DNA from 2 places in the Desulforhabdus amnigena genome. Region 2 is predicted to be linked to the other one. Evidence: riboswitches for the same ligand, from Rfam matches in the RefSeq annotation. Region 2 holds a riboswitch; the other holds the start of a gene.
The links. Region 2 has a riboswitch for fluoride ahead of QMG16_RS14885 (dynamin family protein). Riboswitches for the same ligand answer to the same signal wherever they lie in the genome.
Positions count from the first base shown of each region.

Region 1 (9,091 bases), 640 kb from region 2:
GGATGTCTGCGGGGGCAAAATCATAATCCTTCATATCCTCCACGGAAACCCATTCGATAGCTTCATGAACGGTTGGGACCATTTCACCGCTTTCCCAAAAAGTCTCATAGGCAAGCAACCTTATGGAATCTTGAGAGTAATGGTAAATACTTTCCCAGAGAAAAGCACCGATACGGACTTCAATTTGAAGTTCTTCCTTGATTTCCCGCTTCAGACATTCTTCAGGGGTTTCCCCCACCTCGACCTTTCCCCCCGGAAATTCCCACTTGAATTCCTGGTGGGTTCCGGCCCTGCGTCGGGCAATGAGAATACGGCCTTCTCGAATCAAAATAGCGGCTGTTACAGTTTTCAATAGATTTCCTTTCAAAAAACGATCAAAACATGAGGCTTTCAGTATAAACATTTTCATCCATCTTCTCCATTACCCTCCATGAACGGAGCGGTCGCAACGAAAAATGAAAAAACGCAAAGGAATGCAATGCAATAGGGAAAGTGGGAAACGCTTTTGAAAAGCGATGTTATTACTATGAGCCATGAGCTATGAACCATGAGCCTTTTTTCATATAAAGAAAAGGGGCGTCATAGCCGACAGGATGGGATATTTTCTTTTGTGAGGGCATGAAAAACGAGCAGCATGATAGAAATCGCACCGTGAAGGGAGAAGAAGCCTGCATGGATTTCAAACTGCTTTACTGGCACTGGCTTGTCTTTGGAATGGTCCTTGTGATCGCCGAATTGTTCATCCCGAGCTTTACCATTTTTTGGTTTGGACTGGGAGCTATTCTTCTCAGCGGGGTGCTCTGGTTGATCCCGGATCTTGCTCTGAGCTGGCAGCTGTTCATCTGGGCTGTCGCTTCCAGCCTGTTCACGTTCCTTTGGTTCAAATTCTTCAGACCTCTGATGGCCGACCGCACCAAGGCAGGTATTTCCAGGGAAGCCGTTCTGGGGGAAGTCGGACAGGTCATCAAGGTCCCAGAAGAAGGAAAGCGGGGCATCGTTCGTTTCACCACGCCCATTTTGGGAGACGATGAATGGCCTTTTATCTGTGAAAGCAAAGTGAGTCTGGGGGAGCGGGTTGTTGTCAGGGATTTTTCCGGCAACACACTCATTGTCGAGAGGAAGGAATCCGCGTAATCATCTGAAGCATCTAAAAAATCTGGAGAGGAGGAGAAGGCTATGGCGGGATTGGTTGTTGCAGGGGTTTTCTTTATTCTGGTTTTGGTGACCATCGCTCTGGGGGTGAGAATCGTGCCTCAGGGCAGCAAGCAGGTTGTGCAACGGCTGGGGAAGTATCACAAGACCCTCGGACCGGGCCTCAATGTCGTTGTGCCCTACATCGATACGGTCGCCTATAAGGTGACCACAAAAGACATCGTCCTGGATATCCCCTCGCAGGAGGTCATCACCAAGGACAATGCCGTCATCATAGTCAACGCGGTGGCCTACATCAATATCGTTTCCCCGGAAAAAGCCGTGTATGGGGTCGAGGACTACCGGTTTGCCATTCAAAACCTGGTGCAGACCTCTTTGCGTTCCATTGTGGGCGAAATGGACCTGGATGACGCTCTTTCTTCGAGGGACATGATCAAGGCACGGCTGAAGACGGCCATCTCCGACGATATCGCCGATTGGGGAATCACTCTCAAAACGGTGGAAATCCAGGACATCAATCCTTCTGAAACCATGCAGAGGGCCATGGAAGAGCAGGCGGCCGCCGAAAGGCAGCGAAGGGCGACCGTGACGCGGGCGGACGGTGAAAAAGCTGCTGCCATCCTCGAAGCGGAAGGCCGCCTCGAAGCCTCCAAGCGCGATGCCCAGGCAAAGGTCGTTCTGGCTGAAGCAAGCCAGATCGCCATCAGGAAAATCACGGAAGCCGTCCAGGAAAATGACCTGCCCGTCATGTTCCTCCTGGGTGAAAGGTATATCGAGGCGGTCAAAAACCTTTCCACATCGCAGAACTCGAAGATCGTTCTCCTCCCTGCCGACATTCCTGCCGCGGTGAAAGGGATCATGAGCGCTTTGAATAAATAGAATTTATAACTGTATCGCTCAATGTCTGAGGTTGCCGGGCGAAAGCCTTTAACCCGTCAAAGTGATTCCCTAAAAGAATTGGCGGATTTTCATATCTTGTTATTCACCACGGAGACACGGAGGGCACGGAGAACATTTTGGAATTCCTAAGGGATTCTTCCGTGATCTCTGTGCCTCCGTAGTGAATGGAGATTGCAAGAGCGACTCACTCCCTAAAATGAATACTACCTGTTGCGAAAAAGTGCGGGGATTTCTGGAAAAGAGGCTTGATCCGGCATTCCCCTTATGTTAATAATCTTGGTGCCTTAATGTTTTAAGGCATTGCAGACAGTGGTGATGGAGTCCACCCCGCTAATCGCCGATCCTGGCTGATGACTCCTACCAAGCCAACCAATTTTTGGACGCCTGGTGGGAGTTTTTCACTATCAAACGAAAGCTCCTACTTGGCTAAGGCCTGGAGGAGCTTTTTTTTATGAGCATCACTTTTTCGGATATCCTTACTTCAAGAGTAACACCGGAAGAATTGAACCCTTGCAGGAAAGGATTGCCACGATGACTGAAACATGGCTGTTGGCAACACTTTGGCTGGGATTGGCCCTCATTGCGACACTGCTTTCCATCTGGTTCGGGATCGCAACCGCCCTTTCCGAAATTGTAGTGGGAACAGTCGCCCAATTGGTGATCGGAGCGCTCCTTGGCGGTGCTGTTCTGGGAGCCAATGATCCGTGGATCAAATTCCTTTCCGGAACCGGTGCGATCATTCTGACTTTCCTGGCCGGAGCCGAACTCGATCCGAGCGTCTTCAGGGAAAAATGGAAAGAGGCTGTAGGGATCGGCCTTGCAAGCTTTGTTGTTCCCTTCCTCGGGTGCGCCGCTGTTGCCCATTATCTTTTGCATTGGACTCCCCAGGCGAGCTGGCTTACCGGTGTGGCCCTTTCCACTACGTCGGTTGCCGTAGTCTACGCCGTCATGCTGGAATTTGGTTTAAACACCAGTATCTATGGGAAAACCGTGCTTGCCGCCTGCTTCATAACAGATCTTGGAACGGTGCTTGCCCTAGGGCTCATCTTTGCGCCCTTTACCATGAAAACGGTTATCTTCGCTGGGGTGGGCGTAGTCGTGTTCACTTTGCTTCCTTATCTCACTCCCCGCTTTTTCAAACGCTATGGCGGAAGGCCTTCCGAGCTCGAAGCAAAGTACCTTCTTCTCTGCCTCTTTGGGATGGGGTTTCTCGCATCGTGGGCGGACAGCGAGGCGGTTCTTCCCGCTTATTTGATCGGAATGGTCCTTGCCGGTACCGTGGGCAAAGACCATATGCTCATACGGAGACTCAGGACCCTCACCTTCGGACTGCTCACCCCCTTCTACTTTATTCGAGCGGGCTCCTTCGTCTCGGTTCCTGCTCTCATCGCTGCCCCTGCCATTTTCCTGATCCTCCTCGTCACAAAGATTGTAACCAAGCTCGTTGCCGTCTATCCGGTGACCAAGGCTTTCAACGGTGCAGGTAAAGAGGGGATGTACACGACGCTCCTCATGTCCACCGGTCTTACCTTTGGGAGCATCTCAGCCCTTTTCGGACTTTCTCATGGGATCATCGATACCTCACAATATTCCTATCTCGTTGCCACTGTGGTGGGAAGCGCCGTGGTTCCTACTTTGATTGCCAATGCCTTCTTCCTGCCCCTACATCTTCTCGAGGCATCGTCGGCATCTGTGAAGAAGACTTCCAGAAGGGCGGAAGGAGGCAAGAAGATTCTGCCCGTGCTAAAAAGAAAGCCCACCAAAACCAATAATGAAAAAGGAAATTGAACCGTAGAGAAAGGAGATGAATCCTATGTTCAGTAAATTGATTGTCGCCTATGACGGTTCCAAACAATCGGAAAAGGCCTATAAGCTTGCTCTCGATATAGCATCCAAATTTTCTGCCAAAATGATGGTGCTCTCCGTGGCCCATCCGCCCGAACCCCCCATTACTGTGGAGTTCGAAGCGGTGCTCGAGAGTGCTACCGAGTACTTCGAGGGACATTTCAAGTGTCTCAAGGAGTTGGCGGAGTCCGCAGGCGTTGATGCAACCTTTCTGGTAAAGGTGGGGCATCCGGCCGAACAGATCGTGCATCTGGCCAACGAGGAAAATGCGGATGCCATCGTGATGGGCCATCGCGGAGAAAGCCTTTTGCAAAGGTGGTTGCTCGGATCTGTGGCGAAACGGGTTATAAGTTATGCCCACTGCACGGTGATTGTGGTGCGATGACCCGGCACGAGAGGAATATGCGGCTTTCCTTCTTCATGCCCTCTTCCGGAGGGCCGCGCATTGCATCCTCACCTCCAGAAACTGCTTAAAAGCAAGATCATCATCTATCGGCCCGAGTACCTAGCCTCGCTCATCAAAGAGCGGTTCCAATTCTTAGGGAGTGATCCAGTGGGGCGGAAATTACGAAAGCGTAAATCCTCACCGAGTCCAAAGGTGAGGCACGTTCAAAACAGAGAGTATGTGCAGAAGTGGAATTTTTGGCGCAAATTGGGGTTCATTCGGACTGATGGATGGATGATGAAGATTTTTTTTGTCATGGTCGGCGGAAGCCTTGGAGCACTTTCCCGTTACGGTGTATCGCTGCTGGCTGCAAAGCTCTTTGGAAGCCGGTTTCCGTTTGGAACACTCATTGTAAACCTTTCGGGCTGTTTTCTCATCGGCCTCTCTTTTACCCTGGCCGATCGGGGGGTAAGCATCATGAATCCTTCGCTGCGGCTCTTTTTCATGACCGGGTTCCTCGGGGCTCTTACGACCTTTTCAACCTTTGCTTTGGAGACGGTCAACTCCATGCGTGCGGAAACATACCTCGTTACAGCGGCTAATTTTCTTTCCAACAACCTTATTGGCACAGCCCTTGTTTTTCTTGGCATGTGGGTTGGTCGACTGAGATAGGGAGAAGCTGACCATGCTGCAGTACAAAGTCATCGAGATATTCACCAATGAGGAGGCCAGGTGGCAGGGACAGCCACTCTACAGCGCCGTCGTTCAGCATGTGAGCGATCTCAAAATCGCAGCGCGATGCATGGTTACGAGAGGAATAGAGGGTTCCTACGAGAGTGGGGAGATTGCCACCGGAAGGCTGGAGGTTCTTTCTTACAACATGCCTGTGCGTATAACCATCGTCTTGCCTGTTTTCGAATTCGAGCGCGTTCTTTCCACAGTGGAACGAATGGTCACGGACGGCATCATAGCAGCCAGGGATGTAGATGTCATATCCCATAAGACCCGTGGCCGATTCATACCAAGACACGTTAAAGTCCGGGACATAATGACTCCTAATCCAAAGAAAGTCGCCACAGAAACGCCCTTGAGCGAAGTGACCAGGCTGCTGCTCTCTTCCGTCTTCACTGGTCTTCCCGTGGTTGATGGGGAAAACCGCCCGGTTGGAGTCATTGCACAGGGAGACTTGATCTACAAAGCCGGTCTGCCCATGCGGCTGGGGCTCTTGTCCGAATCGGATCGTGAAAAGCGTGAGGCCATCCTCGAATCTCTTGCTCCGAAGCAGGCCCAAGAAGTCATGACGCAGCCGGCCGTTACCGTAGGAGAGGACAGACTGGTGACGGAGGCCGTAGGCCTCATGCTGGAGAAGAAGGTAAAACGCCTTCCCGTCGTGGACGAAGCAGGAAAGCTCATTGGCATACTGTCCCGCGTGGATGTCTTTCGCACCGTTATGAAAGAATGTCCGAACTGGCCCGCCCTGCAGGATAAAAACATTCTTGTCCGCGGACTGCGATTTGTTTCCGATATCATGCGCCGGGACACCTCTATGGTGCTTCCGGATACCCCCGTCGAGGAGGTGATACGCATCATAGCTTGTAACGACATTCAGCGGGTTTGTGTCGTGGACAAGGAAGGACATTTTCTCGGGCTCATTTCAGACCGGGATCTGCTCGCTTCTTTTTCGGACTACCATCCCGGAATTTGGGATTATTTCGTCAGCAAGATCCCCTTTACCGAGCGGGGCCAACGGTACAAGGAGTTGAGCGAGTATCTGCGTGCGAGGACGGCCGCCGATGTGATGAATACCAACATCGTGACGGTTCGCGAGGACACCCCCATCGAGGAGGCTATCAAACTCATGCTCGAGGGAGCCATTAAACGCCTACCGGTGCTCGACCTGGAGGGTAAATTCAAGGGGATGATCAACCGCGATTCGCTTCTGCGTACGGGATTTGCCTCCTCATAGAAGAAACGAAAATCCCCCTGCCAGGAAAAAACCTGGAAGGGGGATTTGGGTGGTCCGTACCTCTTCCATCCCTGCTGCATAATCGGAGAGGTCTTGTTTCATGGCGATGAAAGAGGCTCTCGATCGGTCCAACATGTCATGAACACATCCGGGAATATTCATCCCCGACCATGAGAATTGTAGGTCGGGGTTTCCAAACTCGACATTCGACGTCGGGAAAGGAAGCCCGACCTACAGATGGCGCATTTTCAGGCAAAAATCCCGCCTGCCGGCTTTTTGCAGCATTTGGCATGAAGTCATCTCACCTGTCTGTCTTTGGATTGGCGTCTGCCGTTTTTATCGCCAGGCAGTCGTACAAAATACGGTCTCCCTGATAGGTTACTTCCCCTCGTTTCAAGACCCGCCATCCGTCGTTTTGAAATACCCCCTCGGTCGCAAGCTTCTCAACCAGCCCGCGGGCAGAATCGAGGAATTCGACGAGATGGCGGTTTTGAGCGAGCACGATGTGTTTGAGACCGGGACCAGTGACAATGGTCACCGGCTCCACGATAAGATTTGCCAGGTCGTAGGCCGGAATGGGAGCGACGCTTGGCCTGACCTGGAGTTGAATCATTCGTGCCCGCGCATCGGGGCCAACGCACTCCCTGGTGGAGCTGATCAGGTCAAGCAGATAATCTCGGATCTCGTTCAGTTCTCCGGCTGCGCTCAGTTTCTCCATGTCTGCGTAGGATTTCAAAGCCTTGGCCAGCATGGAGGCCTCTCGCAGGAACTGGTTTCGCTGGTTTTCCGGCACGAGATACATGACGATAATCGATACGGGAATTCCATCCGGAGCGCCGTAATCGATGCCCTGGGGGCTCCACCCCACAACGCACATGAGGTCCTCTTCGAAGGGCACGCGCGTGTGGGGACAGGCCCAACCCTTCCCGAGAGCGGAATTCGCCGCGCGCTCCCTTGCCATGACCCGCTCCATCACATCGGTTCCGGCTGGAAGAGATGGAATCGCTTCGATAATGTGTGCCAGGAACTGCAGAGCATCTTCCTTGTTGTTGTCAAGCAGTTCGATCAACCTGCCTTCCTGCAGGGCGTCGAGTAAGCTATCCATGATCAATCACTCCCTTTCGGTGCATCGGTGAATCGGAAATCAGCCGATTCACCGGCTTTCGTAATTTTTGAAAAACCACATCTTCACGGTATGGGTGAGTAGCGCATATGAAAGGAGGAAGACCGCAATCCAGACCCAGTAAACAGGCGGTAATGGGACCATGCCGAGTTTCCCTGCAAAGGGTGAATAGGGCAGCCATGCACCGATGCTCATGATAACAAGAGTGGTCAGCGTCAGGTGCAGGGAAGCGCGGCTCCCGAAGAAGGGTATCCGCTGTGTTCTTATGATGTGGACGATCAGCGTTTGAGTCAGAAGCGATTCCACGAACCAGCCGGTTTGGAAAAGGCTTGTGAGCGCCTCCTTTTGATGTGGCCCCGTAGCCGGATCAGTAAAGGCACTGCAGTGGAAAAAGAACCACATTAGAGCGAAGGTCGCATAGTCGAAAATGGAGCTTATGGGTCCTATGGAGATCATAAAACGCTTAATGTTGCCGATGTCCCATTTGAGAGGCCTGGTGATCAGCTCCTCATCCACATTGTCGCTGGGAATTCCGGTTTGGGAAAAGTCGTAAAGAAGGTTATTCGTCAGAACCTGTACGGGCAGCATCGGCAGAAAAGGCAATAGATAGCTTGCGCCGACCACGCTGAACATATTGCCGAAGTTGGAGCTTGCACCCATGCGAATGTATTTGACGATGTTTGCAAAGACTTTCCTTCCTTCGATGATCCCCTCTTCAAGGACCAGGAGGCTTTTTTCCAGAAGCACGATGTCGGCGGCTTCCTTGGCCACATCAACAGCTGAGTCCACGGAAATCCCTACGTCGGCGGCTTTGAGGGCAGGTGCATCGTTGATGCCGTCTCCTATGAATCCCACTACATGGCCGCTGTCACGCAGTTCCTGGACTATTTGTTCCTTTTGAGCCGGACTGACCTTGACGAAAACGCAGGCTTCACCTGCAACGCGGGAAAAATCATCCTTTGAGAGGTGCAAGAGATCGGCACCGGTGACGATCCGTTTCGCCTCAATACCCACGTCCCGGCAGACTTTGCTGGTAACGAGTCCATTGTCGCCAGTGAGGACCTTGACCGTGACACCTGCCGCTCTCAGGAGTTCAATGGCCTCGGCCGCCGAATCTTTGGGCGGATCGAAGAAGGCGATGTAGCCGAGAAGGATCAACTCGCGTTCATCCGCAACGGTATAGGTGGTCCTGTCGCGTAGGAATTCTCGGTAGGCGATACCCAGCACACGGTAGCCGTCTTTGTTGAGTCGTTCGACCTCCTCGAAGAGGTCTTCCCGGATCATGTCGATCAGAGGATAGACTTCATCACCTATTTGATAACGGTTACAACAGGCGTAGATCTCTTCTACGGCTCCTTTGCAGATCAGTACATGATCGCCCTCGTAATCCACCACGACCGACATGCGGCGGCGTTGGAAATCAAATGGAAGCTCGTCCACCAGAGTGCAGTTCTCTTCCACATCAAGATCGGTGTGATCGAGTATGGCCCGATCGATCAGGTTGCGCAGGCCGGTTTGGTAGTAACTGTTGAGATAGGCGTAGTTCAATACATCTTCGCTCACATGTCCGGTGATGTCCACATGTTGTTCGAGAACCACCTTGTCCTGGGTAAGGGTCCCCGTTTTGTCAGTACACAGGATATCTATGGCGCCAAAGTTCTGAATGGCTGGGAGCCTTTTGACGATGACCTTCTTCTTGGCCATGGTCAGTGCGCCCTTG
Region 1 is NZ_BSDR01000001.1:4,137,592-4,146,682, forward strand. It holds gene QMG16_RS17730 (IscS subfamily cysteine desulfurase) at 1-352, opposite strand, end outside; gene QMG16_RS17735 (NfeD family protein) at 673-1,134, shown strand; gene QMG16_RS17740 (SPFH domain-containing protein) at 1,177-2,031, shown strand; fluoride riboswitch at 2,355-2,419, shown strand; gene QMG16_RS17745 (cation:proton antiporter) at 2,584-3,840, shown strand; gene QMG16_RS17750 (universal stress protein) at 3,866-4,282, shown strand; gene crcB (fluoride efflux transporter CrcB) at 4,577-4,954, shown strand; gene QMG16_RS17760 (DUF190 domain-containing protein) at 4,968-6,248, shown strand; gene QMG16_RS17765 (PTS sugar transporter subunit IIA) at 6,550-7,353, opposite strand; gene mgtA (magnesium-translocating P-type ATPase) at 7,402-9,091, opposite strand, start outside.
Region 1: it holds a riboswitch for fluoride, as region 2 does, so the genes downstream of both, QMG16_RS17745 (cation:proton antiporter) here and QMG16_RS14885 (dynamin family protein) in region 2, are expected to answer to the same signal.

Region 2 (9,091 bases):
CCCGAGCGAATGTGAGGGACCTTAAAGATTTCTCCCTTCGGTCGAAACGACGGAAAGTCCAATTTATAGCCGTTTGCAGTATAAACTCTTGAATCGTTGGTTCCTGCCTTCCTGAAAGAACTTGGAAGACCCTTTCAAATCTTGCACTGGGTGAAGCCGGTTCGCAGCAATGATTCACGGCTTACCATCCCTTTGTAGAAACCCTGAGAATCCAGCACGGGTAAACGCTTGAGGTTGTTTTCAGTCATAATACGGATGGCTTCTTCAATGGGCGCATCCTCGCGAACCGTGATGTGGCGGGTGCTCATCACCTCCGAGGCGGTCTTGGCTCTCATGTGGTCCAGAAACTCCTTGTGCTTTCGACCCGCCTCGGTGAAAGACATCTTGCTCACGACGTAATCCCACAGGCCCGCACGCTGATCACTGAATGCCATAAGCAGGTCCTCGTCGGAAATAAGGCCCAGGTAGCGTCCTTTCTCGTCCACTACGGCCACCCTCTGGATATCGTTGGAATCGATGATCCGGATGACCTCATCGATAGCCGTGTCGGGGGTGACCGTATGAATGTCTCTGCGCATGATGTCGGAGACGGAATGCAGATTTTCGATCTGGATGTTCAGGTTTCTGAACGTTTGCCAGTCGGGCGATTCCTTCATGATGGTCCGGAAAAGGTCCATGCGTGAGAGTATCCCCACCAATTTCCCGCCGGCATCAACCACAGGGAGGCGTTTCAACCCTTTTTGAAGCATCAGATTGACGGCTTCCGTCAGTTGGCGGTCTTCTTCGATGCATACGGCGGGACTGGTCATGATTTCCGCGGCGGTCTTGGAAGAGATGGAGCTGAGAAACTCCTCCAGCCGGTTCTGGTCGGATTCTGCGAGCAAGCAGAGCCTCAAGGGCATACCGGCACGATAGATGAGATTCCCTTGCGAAATGACCCCAACAGGGCGGTTGGCCTGGTCCACGACCGGAAGCCCGGTGAAGATGGACGAGAGTAGCAGCCGGACCACTTCATCCAAAGGTGTCGATGGCGTGACGGTCCTGGGGTTGGCCGTCATCACGTCCCGTACCTTGACCTGTTGGGGAATGAGGCGAGTGCGGATTTTGTGACTGACCACATCCAGGTGGTGCACTACCACAATGCCATCCGTGACCATCTTATCGATATCCGGGAGGACGCGCTCCAGTTCGCCGGCGGGCAGGATGACATGGATTCGAACCGGCATATTGTATGAGAGCACCTCCAGTTTCCTGGTGGCGATTTCACCACTTTCGTAGCAACCGTCCGTTCCGCGGGTCACCATGCAGCGCGCCGCGATCTTCAAACCCGAAACGAACTGAATGATAGCCTCGCTCAACGGTTTGCCCTGCCAGCGGACTTCCTCACTTGTGAAAATTTCGATGGCCTTGTATTCCAGCATGTCGTAGTTCCTCTTAGATCAAGCGCCCAATCCACATTCCCAGCAAAACCAGGACCATTCCCACCAGATTGTTGGCGAGAAAATTTGCCAATGTCAACCAGTGAGATGCCGCGCGCAAGAAGTTCGTGCTCTCCAGGGCAAAGGTTGAAAAAGTGGTGAGGGCTCCCAGAAAACCCGTCACAAAAAACAGGCGAGGGAGCGTCCCCATCCAGCGAGTCCGATCCGCCAGACTGAAGGCAAAGCCGATGAGAAAGCACCCGACCAGGTTCACGATAAGCGTGCCCCAGGCGAACCGGGTGCCGAAAAGCCGTGCCGCGAGCAAAGAGGTCCCATAACGGCAAGTGGCTCCGAGGCTGCCGCCAAGCATGATCAAAAGAATCTTGATGAGTTCCTGTTTCATTTCTACCTTGCTGCATCCAAAAGAGACAGATCCTGGCTCCATTGGAGAAGTTGAGACTGAATGTCGGAAATGGACTGCAGTTTCAGGTCCAGTGCACCGAGGTTTTGCTGCACATCGGATTCACTCCGCTGCTTCATGGCGAGCGCCTTCGCGAGTGCTCCACGAATGCCGTCCAGGGTCTGATCGATGCGCTCGGTGAGGGCTTTCTGGAAATCGGCGGCTGTCTTTTGCAGTCGCTGGAGGAGATCGTAACGTACGCGGCCGCAGTGGCGATCGACGAGTTGTGTAATCGCCGTCTTCATGTTGTTGAGGATCATTTTTTTGACGATGAATTGGGGAAGAGAACTCGTGACCGCGAGCTGGATGAGTTCCAGCCCCACAGGGTCGTCCTTCAGGAGAAAGTAGAAACGGCTCTTGCTGCTGAGGGGTTCTACTGCGGTGAAGGGCTTGAGGGGCAATTGAAAAATGCTGCTCGTGAGTTCCATTATGCGCTCGATCACCTCATTGGTCCTGGTAGCGAGATCCTGATGCGCATCAGCCAAAGTGGAAGCGATCAACTCCGTGATGTGAAGCCGCCACGGTTCGAAAGCCTCTCGAATTTTGTCGAAGACGAACTGCTCCAGTTCCTCGCGCAGGCGTCCCCCTTGCTGCAGTTTGCGGGCGTATTCCTGCTCAAGAGCTTCATGAAGGATGGGAAGATTTGCTTGTTTGAATGATCGGATTTCATCGTCCAGTATTGTCGTGATCTTTCCCATGTGCCCGCGCAGCAGATAGCTATGGTGCTCTTTGTCCCTGGTGATACCCCGTATTTCTTCTTCAAAGCGTGCAATCTTGCCGGTCAGCTCCTGAACCGGGAGCTTGACGGCCTCCTGCTCCAGCTGCAGAGCAACAGTTTCGCCGGATACGAGCCGAAGGAGATTTTGCGTGGTCGACTGCAGCAGAACCAGACCCTTCTCGTGCAACAGGAAAGATCGCAGTTGTTCTTCGAAGCCTGGGAGCAGACTTTGTTCGAGTTTGGCTGCATCGCTGCCGGTCTTGGCCTCGAGGGCACATCGTGCGGAAAGGGGATACAGCGTCACGTCCTTGCGGTTCAGGTCCATGCATAGGATCTCTCGAGTGAACTCCATGGATTCCTTACGATCCTCGTCGCACACCTGATCGATCTTGTTCACGACGAAAAAGATCTTATCTACATAATCCCGGATATCCTTGAGAAACAGGTGTTCACTTTCCGAAAGGGGCGGGTCGACGGAGATGATGAAAATCCCCGCATCAACATAAGGAAGATAACGATAGGCTACATCAGTGTTGTGGCGATAGACGGAGCCGACGCCGGGGGTGTCGATGATGCGCACTCCGCCTTGGAGATAGGGCGAAGGGTGAAAAATGGTGACCTCATGCACGTTTTTCCGGTTTTTGGGATTTCCCCGCTCGGTGATGTAGTCCGGAAGTTTGGAGAGGGGTATCTCCTCTTCACTTCCGTTTAAAAATCGAACGCGCACTTGTACCTCTGGCCCGTATTGGATGATCGTCACGACCGAAGTCAGGGGCACGATGGCTGTCGGGAGCAGATCTTCTCCCAGGAGGGCGTTGATGAAGGTGGATTTGCCTCGCTTGAACTGGCCCAGGATGACCAGATTGAAGACTTCCTCTTTCAGTTTTGCACCGACCTCGGCGAGAGCTTGCCGGTGCTCCTCATGGACCAGCGGTTTCAGGATTTCCAGAGCTGTAAGCAGGTTCTGCTTCAGACGATCATAATCGTTCATGAGTCCATCTCCTTTTCGGGTAGGGGGAAGAGAAATCCGAATACACTTCACCTGATCTGAAAGGAATGATCACCCCCAAAATAAAAAACTTCTACCTCCTGTCTGGAAGTAGAAGTCATCAGCCCCAAAAACGGCCGGGGCGGTTGTCCGGCGGACCTCATCACCTGTGGGATATCGTATTTAAAAGAAAAATTAACAGGAAAGACCCTGATAAGCAAGTGGTAATGAGGTCAATCGCTTGAAATCATAGTTGATAAGGAATTTTAGTGGATTGCCTCGGGTCTTGCACTGGGCTGAGTCCATTTTTCCCTTTGAATTTGGACGCTTGATGGAAGGACATCAAAAGAGAACCTTCACATGGATACCGGGTCAGGCCTCTGTCCATTCGGCATCTGAAAAGGAATTTGATTTTTTTTGAATGCTGTTTTTTCTGGATCTCCTCCGTATAAAATGTAGTCCCTTCGCTTTGGTCATGACGGTTCTATACATAATTACATAAGCACTTCAATACCCTAGCGCCCGAAGGGACACTTGGGGTAGGTGCAGGTTTTGCATTCCATGCAAAGACCGCCGTGTCCCAGCTTGGCCAGGTCGCTGCGCTCGATGGTGATTCCAGCCAGCAATCGTGGCAAAAGGAGATCGAAACTTGTGGTCTTGAAATAGAGAGCGCATGCGGGGACTCCTATCACCTGCGCCTTTCCTATGCGCGCCAGAAGGGTCATGGCGCCCGGAAGTATCGGTGCCCCGTAAAGCATGTCGGTAGCCCCAGCATCTGCAAGACCTCGGCGGGTGACATCGTCGGGGTCGACGGAGAGTCCCGCAGTGGTCACCAGGAGATCCGCACCGGCCTGGAGGAGACTTTCTATCCCGCGGCTTATGTCGTCACAGGCGTCCGGAACAATCAGGGATCGAACCACCGTGCAGCCAAAGGATTCCACTTTGGACATGATGATGGGGATGAACTTATCCTCCACCAACCCTTCAAAGATTTCATTTCCGGTCACCAGAACGCCCACCCTGGCTTTTCGCATGGGAAGCACCCGAAACAGAGGCCCTTTCTGAAGAATAGAGAGGGCGCGGTGGAAGTCTCCGCGAGGAAGGAAAAGGGGGATGGCCCGGGTTCCGGCCAGGGTGCATTGTTCGTCCACCATTGTATAGCTCTTTAGACTCGCGCACATGACGCCGGAAAGCAGGTTGAACCGTTCCATGCGTTCCGTTTCGGCCACGAACAGACCGGAACGGGCGGCAGTGAATGACACTTTGCCTTCCCGGGGAGGGCCGGAAAAGGAAACGCCCTCCCCTGCCATGGCTCTTGCGAAAGCCAGCGCCGCATCGTTTTCGTGCACCCAATCGGATTCGGGCAAGTTGTCGTCCAGTACATAGACATGCCGACGTCCCATCTGCTGTAACCGGCAAAGATCTCCAATGTTGATTTGCTGGCCGTGTAGGAAAGCCGGTTTCTTGCTTTTCCCTGGAATGATCTGTGTCAAGTCATGGAGAAGCTCTTTTCCCATGGCGTCCTCCACGGCCAGGGCCTTCAGCCCTGGCGGGCCGGCATGCAATTTTTCCTGATCTCCCGTGTTCAAATAAGGACCTTCCCCCTGACAGCCACGGCAGATTCCACCGTCCTGTGCCGGATAGGCCTCTCCGCACAGGATGCAGGTAGCTATCCGCCTTCTTTCAGGTTTTCCGATGTGTTCCGCACATACCTGTATCGGCTGTATTCCCAGAATGTCTGGTCCCGCCCGCTGGATCTCTTCCAGGAGTTTGTCCTGGTCGATTTTCGCTTTGAGTTGGAACAGCCAGGTCTTTATTTCCGGCCAGGCATGGAGCTTCTGCAGGTCCAGAAACACGCGAATCCCGTTGCCCTCGTGCATATCGAACAGGCTCAGTGCATAACGGCCGAGATTGATCACTTTGAGCCGGCCATTTCCCATCGTGCATGGTGTCAGGAGTTGAATGGCGTCGGGGATGTCTTTGGGCGTTTCGGATATGGCATCAAAAAGAACGCCTTCCGGAATGTGTTTTCCGGCAAGATCCACCATGAAGCCCCCCATCGCGACTCCAGGCGCCATGTATCCATGGAAAGATTCCACCAGACGCAAAAACTCTTCATATGAATAGGAACCGATTGCCATCTTCTGCAATTTCCCTGCGTGTCCCGTAAAAGCCTGCTCTCTTTGCCAGGTTGCTGCCTGCCCAAAGGGAAACGCGATGTAATGAAAAATGAAATGACAATTTCAATTATGCAACTCATAGTATAAACTAAATAATTATAAATATTTATAAAGTTTTGAGTCAAGGAAAAGTTGTAAATCTGCCAGGAAAGGCGATTTGGGATAAATTGCTCAATGAAGGTCAACGCTTCAGCACTTCCAATTGGAAGGAGGTAGTCATGAAAAAAGTGGAAAGATTCGTTTCGGTGATTATTCCACAGGTGGATCCATCTGGATTGAAGCCCACTCCGATGTCAAGGTTTGGGTCTACACGGAAGGAGAGCGAAAAGTCGGACTGTTGATCGAAAAACCCGATGAGAATGGCGACAAGAGCAAGCTGGCCGGGAACCATCAAAAAAACCGGTAACGCTTCGGGACAGAATCCCCTTTATTTTGAGTTCAGAACGGACCAGGAAGGATATCATCAGATTTCGGCAAAAATCCTTCAGAAAAACCAGCCTCCCGCCCGTGCCTTTATAAAGGTTGAATATACCGCTCCTATGGCCTTTGATAAGTTTTGATGCCATGATGTGAGGATGCCGCTTCTTTTGTTTTCGAGAATCGCTCAGATTCGGATGGGTTGGTGGCTCATGACTCTTTGGAAGAAAGGTTGCTGACTATTAACTCCCATGACCGGAACGGTCACAACGAAAAATGAAAAAAGGCAAAGAGATGCAAGGCAATAGGGAAAGCGGAAAACGCTCTTGAAAAGCGATGTTATCATGAGCCATGAGCTATGAACCTTTTTCATATAAAAGATCTGAGGGAGTTGGAGGATTCCAATATCCCTCTATTCACCACGGAGACACGGAGGGCACAGAGCATATTAAGGTATCCCTCAATCGATAAAAAGCTCTGTGCTCAGATAACGCTCACCCGTGCTGGGCAGAACGGTCACTATACGCTTTCCCTTGTTTTCCGGGCGGCGAGCTATTTCCAGGGCTGCAAAAGTTGCGGCGCCGGAAGAAATGCCACACAAAATCCCTTCCCTCCTGGCGAGATCTCTTGCCGTTTCAAATGCCTGATCGTTCGTTACCTGGATGATTTCGTCGATGATCCTGACGTTCAGGACCTCGGGAACGAATCCGGCTCCGATTCCCTGTATCTTGTGAGGGCCGGGCTGCCCGCCTGAGAGAACCGGTGAATCCCTGGGTTCCACCGCGATGACCTTAAGAGAGGGATTGCGTTTCTTCAGCACCTCCCCCGCTCCTGTGATCGTTCCCCCCGTTCCGACCCCTGCTACCAGGAAGTCCACCTTTCCATGAGTGTCCCTCCAGATTTCTTCAGCCGTCGTTCGGCGATGGATTTCCGGGTTGGCCGGGTTGGCGAACTGATTGGGCATGTATGCGTGAGGATTTTGCGCCAGGATTTCTTTGGCTTTGTTGATTGCCCCTTTCATGCCCTCCTGGCCGGGTGTGAGAATGAGTTCCGCCCCCAAGTGCTTGAGGAGTTTGCGTCTTTCCACGCTCATGGTTTCGGGCATGGTCAGAACGAGCGGATATCCTTTGGCCGCACAGACAAAAGCGAGGGCAATCCCCGTATTCCCACTGGTAGGTTCCACGATCAGGGTTTTCGCCTCAATGAAGCCTTGGGCTTCCGCCGCCTCGATCATGGATGCTCCGATGCGGTCTTTCACGCTGCCCAGAGGATTTTTGAATTCCAGCTTGGCGAGTATCGTAGCCGGAAGGCCTTCAGTGATGCGGTTCAACCGGACCAGAGGCGTAGAGCCTATTGTTTCGATGATGTTTGAAAATAGATCGTGCATGGTTTCCTTGCCCTTTCAAGATCCAAGCGGATGTTGCAACAAGCCGTCCGCCTGTGGCGTCCCGTTACGGTTTTGGGGCGGTTCAGTCCGATTTCTCCTTGTAGATCAGCTCGGGTTTTTTCATGAAGACCTTGGTATCCGGTGGAACGGATTCCGTGATCCAGACGTTTCCTCCGATGTGCGAGCGGGCGCCGATGACCGTATCACCACCCAATATGGTGGCGCCGGCGTAGATGATCACGTCGTCTTCAATGGTGGGATGGCGCTTTTTGTGCCGGAGCTGTTCGCCGGCATTTTTCGGGAGCGAGAGGGCTCCGAGGGTGACTCCCTGGTAAAGCCTCACTCGATCTCCAATGACCGTTGTTTCCCCAATGACGACTCCGGTTCCGTGGTCGATGAAGAAACTTTCTCCGATGTGTGCCCCCGGGTGAATATCGATCCCCGTGATGCTGTGAGCATATTCGGTCATGATGCGTGGAATCAAAGGAACCCCCGCTTCCCAAAGCTGGTGTGCGATGCGTGAAACGGTTATGGCAAACAATCCCGGATAGCTGAATATGATTTCATCGTAGCTCCCCGCAGCCGGGTCTCCTTCATAAGCGGCCCGCACGTCTGTAGCGAGAATCGCCCGCAGCCGGGGAAGTTCACGCATGAACGTGATGGCTGTCTGCTGTCCTCTCTCCTCGCACTGCACACAGGCCAGGTTATGTCGAATGCAATCGTGTCTGAGAGCATGAGTGATCTGTTCTGAGAGGTGTTCGTAAAGTGTTGTGGCTTCCTGGCCAAAATAGTAGCTCAAGTTGAATTCGTCCACTCTGGTCCGAAGGAAGTACCCGGGATAGAGAATCCTGTTCATTCGGTGAATGATGTCGATTACCGTTTCTCGCGAGGGGATGGGTTCAGGCCCCACATGATTGAAGCAATCGGTTCGGTTGCACGTCTCAACCAGCTGATTGACAATCTCGGGCACTTCCTTCCTGAAACTGCGAGCGGCTTCCATTTCCGCCTTGCACCGGTCTTTTCTGGATGTTTCGTCCATTTTCTATATCATCCCTTCATGCCTTCCCGGTTGTGTTCCCCTTGTGCGTGCCGACCAGGTGACCCTGCGGCAGGATTTCCGTCGTAGGGTCAGCAAAAAACGGAACGCTGCCCACCGGGAGGGAACCACGTTATTCTCGAACCTTCGTTGCAGGATTAATAGGTTGAGCAAATTCGGTCTCCTACCTTCCAGTAAGGGGACATGCCCCGCAGGGTTTCAATGATGGATGGAAGTTTTTCGATCACGAAGTCAATCTCTTCTTCCGTATTGTAGATGCTCAGACTGAACCGGATGGATCCGTGAGCCATCGTAAAAGGAACCCCCATGGCGCGGAGCACGTGGGAAGGCTGCAGAGATCCCGATGTGCATGCCGATCCGGAGGAAGCGCAGATGGAAAATTCATCCAGCATCAACAGGATGCCCTCCCCTTCCACAAATTCAAAACTGATGTTCGTGGTATTGGGGAGACGATTGACTCGATCAC
Region 2 is NZ_BSDR01000001.1:3,501,867-3,510,957, forward strand. It holds gene QMG16_RS14875 (DUF190 domain-containing protein) at 135-1,421, opposite strand; gene crcB (fluoride efflux transporter CrcB) at 1,435-1,821, opposite strand; gene QMG16_RS14885 (dynamin family protein) at 1,824-3,587, opposite strand; fluoride riboswitch at 3,690-3,761, opposite strand; gene QMG16_RS14890 (FmdE family protein) at 4,100-5,725, opposite strand; gene QMG16_RS14895 (hypothetical protein) at 5,967-6,170, shown strand; gene cysK (cysteine synthase A) at 6,642-7,568, opposite strand; gene epsC (serine O-acetyltransferase EpsC) at 7,651-8,607, opposite strand; gene nifS (cysteine desulfurase NifS) at 8,763-9,091, opposite strand, start outside.